Regions from separate parts of the Enterobacter wuhouensis genome, predicted to be linked through region 3. Evidence: predicted binding sites of a transcription regulator. Region 3 holds the regulator's gene; each other region holds the start of a gene.
What was found. The regulator LexA, encoded in region 3, represses DNA repair genes until DNA is damaged. The targets are predictions, from matches to a motif close to TNCTGTATGTACATACAGNA.

Region 1 (2,206 bases), 590 kb from region 3:
TAATCTTTTCTGCCCAGCAGACGAATGTGGTTACGCACGGAGGCAATGTGTTCCTGCAGCGCCGACTCGCGGGTGTAGTCGTCTTCGGCATTGAAGTAGCGCTCGTAGGCCACCAGCGTCATTTTGGCGTCAATCACCACATCCTTGCCCTGCGGCAGCCGCACTATAACATCCGGCTGCATGCGCGAGCGGGCATCGTTTTCGATGCTCACCTGCGTTTCGTACTCGTAACCTTCGCGAAGCCCAGAAGCCTCCAGCACGCGGGTCAGAACCACTTCCCCCCAGTTGCCTTGCGTTTTGTTATCCCCTTTCAGGGCGCGCGTCAGATTGACTGCCTCCTGCGCCATCTGCGCGTTCAGCTGCTGGAGATTGCGAATTTCATGCGCCAGGGTATGGCGCTCGCGCGCCTCCTGGCCAAAGCTGTCCTGCACCTGACGGCGAAAGCCGTCCAGCTGCTCGCGCAGCGGTGTCAGCAGGCCGCTCAGGCTCTGGCGGTTTTGTTCATCCACGCGGCGGTTGCTGTGCTCAAAAATGCGGTTCGCAAGGTTTTCGAACTGCTCGCTGAGGCGCTGCTCGCTGTTGATCATCTGGCGGATTTTGTCTTCCGCATGCAGCTGGGTGGATTCAAGGCGGGTGGTGACTTCACGGAGATCGGCCTCCAGCGAGGTGTTGATATCGCGCAGGTTGCGCAGCTCGTTGTTGAGCAATTCGCACTCGTCGCGCCAGTGGTCGCTCAGCGCAAGCTGCTGCTTTGCCGCGCTTAATTCAGCGACTATCTCTTCGCGCTCTGCCAACTGGTCGGCCTTCTGCTGTGCATGCTGATAGCTGGAAATGAGCCAGCCTATCGCCACGCCCGCCAGCGCAATCACCGCATAAATCAGGACTGAGATATCCACAATGCCCCCTGCATCAACGTATTACCCGCACAAAATAGAATTGTGCTGTATAAACGTCCAGTTTGAAAGGGTTTTCCTGCGAGGCGCTACGCAAAAAATAAAGGCCGAACGCGTCGGCCTTGTGTCTCAGAAGAGAGGATTAGATCAGGCGACGCGCCGCTTCCACCACGATTTTCACCGCGTGACTTTCAGTCTGCTTCATAGTTTCCGCGTTCGGGATCTCCTGCTGGGTACGGTTGACGATAACACCCGCCACCATACCGGCACGCAGACCCTGGCTTGCGCACATGGTCAGCAGCGTTGCTGATTCCATTTCGTAGTTCATCACGCCCATGGACTGCCACTCTTCCATAGAGCCTTTGAAGCGGCTCACCACGCGGCCTGAGAAGGTGTCGTAACGTTCCTGGCCCGGGTAGAAGGTGTCGGAAGAGGCGGTTACGCCCACGTGGGTAGTTGCGCCCACGGATTTCGCGGCTTCAACCAGCGCGGTGGTGCATTCGAAGTCGGCTACCGCCGGGAACTCCATCGGTGCAAAGTGCAGGCTTGCACCGTCCAGACGGACGGACGCGGTCGTCACCAGCACGTCACCCACGTTGATGTGCGGCTGGATAGCGCCGGTCGTACCGATACGCAGGAAGGTACGAATACCCAGCTGCGCCAGTTCTTCAACGGCAATGGAAGTTGACGGGCCACCGATGCCGGTAGAGCACACGATCACCGCTTTGCCATCCAGCTCTGCACGCCAGGTAGTGAATTCACGATGGGCTGCCAGCTTGACCGGCTTATCCATCAGCGCGGCGATCTTTTCCACACGCTCAGGATCGCCGGGGACGATAGCGAGCGTAGCCCCTTGTAAATCGTTTTTAGTGAGGCCGAGATGAAAAACATCAGACTTAGACATAGGGTGACTCCTCTGTGGGTCGGTTAGTCAGAAGAAGTAAAAAGGTACTTTACAGAAGCGGTACGCACAATTTCGTGACACACTTCACCATGAATGAAAATGATTGCAGTTAATTTCCATAAAATAGTGATTCACATCACATTAACAAGTTAAATCATGGGATGCTGCACAAAAGATAACCCCTCCAGGGCAATGTGGGTTGTTAACCTGGTGTCTATATTTACCTTTGCGCTAATTAACTCATTGGTACGGAGAATGCCATGACTGAAAAAACTGGTTTTGCACCTGCTGCAGCCCCGCATGCTTCAACCATCGTTTCAACCCCTGAAGAAGCCATTACCGCGGGTGAGACGTCCATCCCCTCTCAGGGGGAAAATATGCCTGCTTACCACGCGCGGCCAAAATCGGC
Region 2 (2,206 bases), 1.3 Mb from region 3:
AGCCTGTGCCGCCGTGGTAGCAGCCGCAGCAACGGCGACGGGCTCTGCGACGGAATGACCGTTTAACAGCGGATCGTATTCGTCATAATCGCCGGGCATCGCGCGATTACCGGAGAACAGCACATCGTCAGGATCGACGGCGGCACCCGCCGCGCGGTACTCAACCTGTTCGTCTTCATCCATGCGCTTGCCGGAGAAGAGCGCCGCATCGGTTTTACGCCCGAGCGGATTGGCAAATTTTTCAGCCACGCGCTGCCGACGCGCCAGCGCGCCACGCAGAATACGCGCGCGACGAGACTCACGACGCTGCACGGGCGCATCGTCTTCCTCGTCGTACTCATCTTCATATTCGTCTTCATCGACCCACGTATCGTCGCGCCGGGTACGATTGCTGGCAAAGGTCAGGAGAGTGAGGATAAAGCTGCCAATTTTCTCGGCGATACTCACCCAGGACCAGCCGGTAAACAGGGTCAATCCGGCAGCCCAGATGCAGAGCAGCGTCAAGGTGCCGCCGCTGCTGTGAAGCATCGGCTGGAGGGCAGAACTTAACAGGCTGCCGATGACGCCACCGGAGGCAAAGTACCAGATATCGTCGGCGTTAATCGCCGCCAGCCCGCAGGAGGTCAGGATCAGCGCCAGCGCACCTATCAGGCGCAGCGACACCGCGAAGTAATCGATATAGTCATCGTTTTGGCGATGGCGCCAGGCAAACCAGCATCCGCCAATGATAATGACGGGAATGGTGTAGGCCATCACGCCAAAAATGAAAAACAGGGTGTCCGCAAGCCAGGCGCCGGGAACGCCACCGACATTATGGATAGGCTCATGCCATGCGGTTTGTGACCAGCTAGGATCTGAGGGGTTGAAACTGAGTAAAGCGGCCATCAGCCAGACGGCAAAAAGGGCAATAACAATCAGCAACGCCTCAAGGAGACGACGTCCGCTGCTTAGCTTCGATAATGTGACTTCTTTGTCTTCAGTGTATTCCTGGCTCAAGAAAGGCTCTCCAGGTATCAGGCATATCCTGCCTGTTTGCTAAAACGGACAACAGCGCCGGGGCTCCCCGGCACTGTTGCTGTATGGATTAACAGGAGTGTAATCAAACTACACTGATTTTGCACCTGTTCCGTGTTAGCGCGTCTTAATTACCAGACGATTGCTCTGTTTAACCTCTTCCATCACCACATAGGTACGGGTGTCGTTCACGCCCGGCAGACGCAGCAAGGTTTCACCCAGCAGCTTACGGTAGGCAGACATGTCTGGTACGCGCGTTTTCAACAGGTAGTCGAAATCACCGGAAACCAGATGACACTCTTGAATTTCTTCAAGTTTTTGTACAGCGGAGTTGAATTGTTCAAACACATCCGGCGCACCACGATTCAGAGTAATCTCAACAAATACCAGAAGTGAGGCATCCAGATAATGCGGGTTAAGCAGAGCCGTGTAGCCCTGAATAAAACCCTGTCTTTCCAGTCGGCGCACACGCTCAAGGCACGGCGTCGGGGAAAGTCCCACACGTTTTGAAAGCTCGACGTTGGAAATACGCCCATCCTTTTGCAGTTCATTAAGAATGTTACGATCGATACGGTCGAGATCTTTGCCAGGGCGCTTCTTGCTATCTACCATTATTATTGTCTCTCTGTATTCCTTCCCTACTCCTGCCTGGACCCTGTGCACATCACTGTTCAGAGCCTGTACCCGTTATTCATCACATCGCCTGGTTATGTATTAGACGCGATGCGGATTCGGGTTCTGTTTGTTAAGAAGACCGTTGCCCGAAGGCAGTCACCGACATCACGTATGGCGTCTGTCCACGCCATGCGTAGATTTCATTGACCCGGTAAAAATGGCATTTCTCTGCATGCCTATGCGGCACACGAGTCATGCGGTTTTTTTTCTTCCTTGAATGTTTTCGCAAAAGCGCAGGGGATTGTCAAAGCAAAACATCGATTTTTAGTACAACATGCCGGATATTCATTACGGTAGGGTATTAATCATCATTTTATTGCCTTATAAACGACCGGATTGCAGTAGAAAGAGTTATGTTATAGCGATTGATTTATCGACAGCGCCTATCGCACATATCGATATCAAAATTGCTGTGCTCTTTTTTTACGGCAACAAATTCCCTACAATCCAGCCAAATGTCTGCCAACAACAATGGGGATCTCATGGGCACGGCTAAACACAGTAAGCTGCTAATTCT
Region 3 (2,206 bases):
CTCTTCTTTCGGCGTGTAATAGGTAAACACGCGCGGCCCGCCGTGAATGAACACGTAGCGCGGCAGCAGAGTACCGTCGATTTCCAGGGGTTCAAGTGGGTCAGGTAAATCATGCGCCAGGCACTGGGCGCGCAGCGTCAGCAAGTCTGCCTTCGAGTTGTAAGGCAAAACGTACATAATAGGGCGTGACGTATCGAGCCCTAATTCCAGCGCGGGTTCTGCTGGGATAGACTTGCTTTTTACCAGGACGCTTAATGGTAAATTAAGTAATTTGTAGTAAATTCGTGGCCAGCCGGACATAAACGATGTAAAGCCTCTGGTTAATAATGCAATTGCGGCGCAAGGATAACAGAAAGCGCGCAAAATTTCTGTTGTTACCCGTCATACTTCAGGCTACAGCGAAACGCGCTGGTGCTAGAGTTACTGACGCTATTTCCAATAAAAGGTTCTATTAATGGCCAATAATACCACTGGGTTAACTCGAATCATCAAAGCTGCCGGCTATTCATGGAAAGGTTTCCGTGCCGCATGGGTCAATGAAGCCGCGTTTCGCCAGGAGGGCGTTGCCGCGATCGTCGCGGTTATCATCGCCTGTTTCCTTGATGTTGATGCTATTACCCGCGTTCTTCTCATTGGCTCCGTCCTTTTGGTGATGATAGTGGAAATTCTCAATAGCGCTATTGAAGCTGTTGTAGACCGCATTGGTTCTGACTTCCATGAGCTTTCTGGCCGTGCCAAAGACATGGGTTCTGCCGCTGTGCTGCTGGCGATTATCACCGCCGCCATAACCTGGGTCACGTTGCTCTGGTCACATTTCCGATGAGCCTCGAGAAATAATTAAGTCCCTGGTTTTTTGTGCAGTTTTTGGTTCCAAAATCACCTTTGACTGTATATACTCACAGCATAACTGTATATACACCCAGGGGGCGGAATGAAAGCGTTAACGACCAGGCAGCAAGAGGTGTTTGATCTCATCCGGGATCACATCAGCCAGACGGGTATGCCACCCACGCGTGCAGAAATCGCGCAGCGTCTGGGTTTCCGCTCGCCGAATGCTGCCGAGGAACACCTTAAAGCGCTGGCGCGTAAAGGCGTGATCGAGATTGTTTCTGGCGCTTCACGCGGCATCCGTCTGCTGGTGGAAGAAGAAACCGGCATTCCATTGATTGGCCGTGTCGCAGCAGGTGAACCCCTGCTGGCGCAACAGCATATCGAAGGCCACTATCAGGTAGACCCTGGTATGTTCAAGCCGAGTGCGGATTTTCTGCTGCGCGTCAGCGGTATGTCGATGAAAGACATTGGTATTCTCGATGGCGATCTGCTGGCGGTTCACAAAACTCAGGACGTGCGCAACGGTCAGGTTGTCGTTGCGCGCATTGATGATGAAGTCACCGTTAAGCGACTGAAAAAACAGGGTAATACCGTTCAGCTTCTGCCGGAGAACAGCGAGTTTACGCCGATTCTGGTGGATCTCCGCGAGCAGAGCTTCTCTATTGAAGGGCTTGCTGTCGGCGTTATTCGTAACGGTGAATGGCTCTAATCTCTTTCTGACGGGCTACGGGGTCTCCGTAGCCTGCTTCATTATCCGGTCCCGGTATTTCTCATGTCACTGCTGACGGCTTCTGATAAGGCATTGTGGCGTCTTGCTCTGCCAATGATTTTCTCCAATATCACCGTTCCTTTGCTGGGACTGGTGGACACGGCTGTTATTGGTCATCTGGATTCTCCCGTTTATCTGGGCGGCGTTGCGATCGGCGCAACGGCGACCAGCTTCCTCTTTATGCTGCTGCTCTTCTTGCGCATGAGCACAACTGGCCTGACGGCGCAGGCGTATGGCGCCAGGGACCCACTGCGGCTGGCGCGAGCGCTTGTGCAGCCATTAATTTTGGCGCTGGGTGCGGGTGCGCTAATTGTTTTACTGCGCACGCCGCTGATCGATCTGGCGCTCCATATTGTGGGCGGTAGCGAGGCGGTGCTTGAGCAGGCGCGGCGCTTCCTTGAAATTCGCTGGCTAAGCGCTCCGGCCTCGCTGGCAAACCTGGTTCTTTTGGGCTGGCTACTTGGCGTTCAGTACGCTCGCGCGCCGGTTATCCTGCTGGTGGTGGGAAACCTCCTGAACATCGTGCTCGATCTCTGGCTGGTGATGGGGCTGCACATGAACGTGCGGGGCGCGGCGCTGGCGACGGCCATTGCGGAATACGGCACG
Region 4 (2,206 bases), 690 kb from region 3:
GTATCCGGACATGGACATGGTTTCTATCGGGCCAACCATTACCGGTCCGCACTCGCCGGATGAGCAGGTTCATATCGAAAGCGTCGGTCACTACTGGACGCTGCTGACTGAACTGCTGAAGGCGATCCCGGTTAAGTAATGCCCTCACCCCAGCCCTCTCCCTGTGGGAGAGGGTGAACTCACCCACTTTTTTACAATCCCAATACCAGCTGTCGCTCCAGCTGCGGATCCAGCAGCGTGACGTGTAATCCCACCAGCCTGACCCCTCGCCCGCCTCGTCTTTCTTCCCACGCTTTTTTCGCCGTCGCAATAAGATCGTCTTTATTCAGACGCGGCCAGACGTGTTCCTGCGTGGTCTGCTGGAAGTCGTTGAATTTTAATTTGATACCCTGACGGGCAATGAGAAGGTCCGGCTTCACCTTGATTAAGCGTCGTTCCAGCTCAGGGTAAAGCTGTTCCGTGATAATGGTTTCGCAGTCCGCCCAGTCATGAATGTCTTCGATGAGGGTTCGCTCAACCCCAACGGACTTCCGCAGCCGTTCGTTGTTAACGTCACGATCGTCAATGCCCTGGCTGCGCTCCCACAGCACGCGGCCAAACTTCCCAAACCGCTTGAGCAGCATGGCGAGATCGCTTCGCTGCACGTCTTCGCAGGTGCGTAACCCCATGCTTTCAAGCTTTGCGGCGGAGACTTTACCCACCCCGGGAATTTTGCCAAGCGGCAGCGTTTTTAAGAATGCAGGCACCTCATCCGGCGTAATGACGTACTGGCCGTTGGGCTTATTTAAATCGGAGGCGATTTTGGCGAGAAACTTCACCGGCGCCACACCCGCAGACGCCGTCAGATTCAGCTCGTTGAAAATCGTCTGGCGGATCTCCTGCGCCATCAGCGTGGCGGAGCCGTGGCAGTGCACGCTGTCGGTCACATCAAGATAGGCTTCGTCCAGAGACAGCGGTTCAATCAGGGAAGTGTAACGAGAAAAAATCTCACGAATATGCACGGAGGCTTCTTTGTAGGCCTCGAAGCGGCCAGGTAAAAGCGTGAGATGGGGGCAGAGTTTCAGCGCCGTCGCCGTCGGCATCGCGCTGCGCACGCCAAATTTGCGCGCGGGATAGTTGGCGGTGCTGATCACACCACGCTGAACGCGGCTGCCGCCAATGGCGATGGGAATATCCCGCAGCGCCGGGTTGTCACGCATCTCCACTGCGGCAAAAAAGCAGTCCATATCGACATGGATTATTTTGCGCATCGGTCACACCACACATGTATTTATATACAGTATAACAAAAGGCGAAAAATGCGTCAGCTGTTTTCATGTCTCACATTTGTCATAAAAAGATGTTACATATAATCAAAATAAAACCTTTATATACATATACTTAATAAATAAATGGAGAATATTTATTCATGAAGAAAATCATTTCGTTCTCATTATTTTTCCTGGCGAGCGCAGCATTAGCCAATCCGGAGATCGTTGCGCACCGAGGCGGCACTGCCGATGCGCCTGAAAATACCCTTCCGGCAATCAAGCTGGCGCTTGAGAACCAGGCGCATGTGATTTGGGTTACCGTTCAGTTAAGCCGGGATGGGGTTCCGGTGCTGTATCGCCCAAGCGACCTGAAAGCGTTAACCAATCAGCAAGGAAAGGTGTCGCAGTATTCATTTGCGGAGCTGGCTAAGATGGATACCAGCGTCAAGTGGAAGGATAAGGGACTGCCGGAAAACCTGCTTCATACTTCGATACCTACGCTGAAATCGGTGCTGACGACCTGGCCCGATACGCGATTTTTTATTGATATCAAATCCCCTGATGCCGATCCGAGCATGATGGGTAAGCGGCTGCTTGACGTATTGAAAGAAACCAACAGTCTGAATCGGGTCCGCATCTATTCAACAGAAGATCGTTACCTGGAAGCATTACCCGCCGAAATCCCTCGCTTTGTTACCCGCAGCGAAACGCGCACGCGTCTGGCCAATATTTCGTTAAGCCACGAATGCCTTCCACCCTCCCAAAAAATGAATGATTACTGGTACGGACTGGAGTTGAACAGAAAGGTCGAAGTGGTCGAGAAATTTACCTTAGGTGAAGGCATCTCCCCTGCAACCTTAACCTGGGATAAAGAAGCCGTTGATTGCTTCCGCTCCCAGGGCAATGCGCATTTGATTTTTATCGGCGTGAACACTGATGAAGATTATCAGAAAGCC

Region 1: rmuC (DNA recombination protein RmuC) is a predicted target of LexA. The motif match lies at 940-959, and genes of this name have one in related genera.
Region 2: VPX56_RS07980 (DNA translocase FtsK 4TM domain-containing protein) is a predicted target of LexA. The motif match lies at 1,074-1,093, and genes of this name have one in related genera.
Region 4: dinB (DNA polymerase IV) is a predicted target of LexA. The motif match lies at 1,263-1,282, and genes of this name have one in related genera.

What each region holds. Positions count from the first base shown of each region.
Region 1 covers NZ_CP142124.1:4,582,154-4,584,359, forward strand. Annotated here, with positions in the region: gene rmuC (DNA recombination protein RmuC) at 1-896, opposite strand, end outside; gene udp (uridine phosphorylase) at 1,036-1,797, opposite strand; gene VPX56_RS21875 (dienelactone hydrolase family protein) at 2,058-2,206, shown strand, end outside.
Region 2 covers NZ_CP142124.1:1,669,534-1,671,739, reverse strand. Annotated here, with positions in the region: gene VPX56_RS07980 (DNA translocase FtsK 4TM domain-containing protein) at 1-996, opposite strand, end outside; gene lrp (leucine-responsive transcriptional regulator Lrp) at 1,132-1,626, opposite strand; gene trxB (thioredoxin-disulfide reductase) at 2,172-2,206, shown strand, end outside.
Region 3 covers NZ_CP142124.1:347,637-349,842, forward strand. Annotated here, with positions in the region: gene plsB (glycerol-3-phosphate 1-O-acyltransferase PlsB) at 1-300, opposite strand, end outside; gene VPX56_RS01665 (diacylglycerol kinase) at 455-823, shown strand; gene lexA (transcriptional repressor LexA) at 932-1,540, shown strand; gene dinF (MATE family efflux transporter DinF) at 1,604-2,206, shown strand, end outside.
Region 4 covers NZ_CP142124.1:1,037,200-1,039,405, reverse strand. Annotated here, with positions in the region: gene pepD (cytosol nonspecific dipeptidase) at 1-139, shown strand, start outside; gene dinB (DNA polymerase IV) at 192-1,250, opposite strand; gene VPX56_RS04975 (glycerophosphodiester phosphodiesterase family protein) at 1,409-2,206, shown strand, end outside.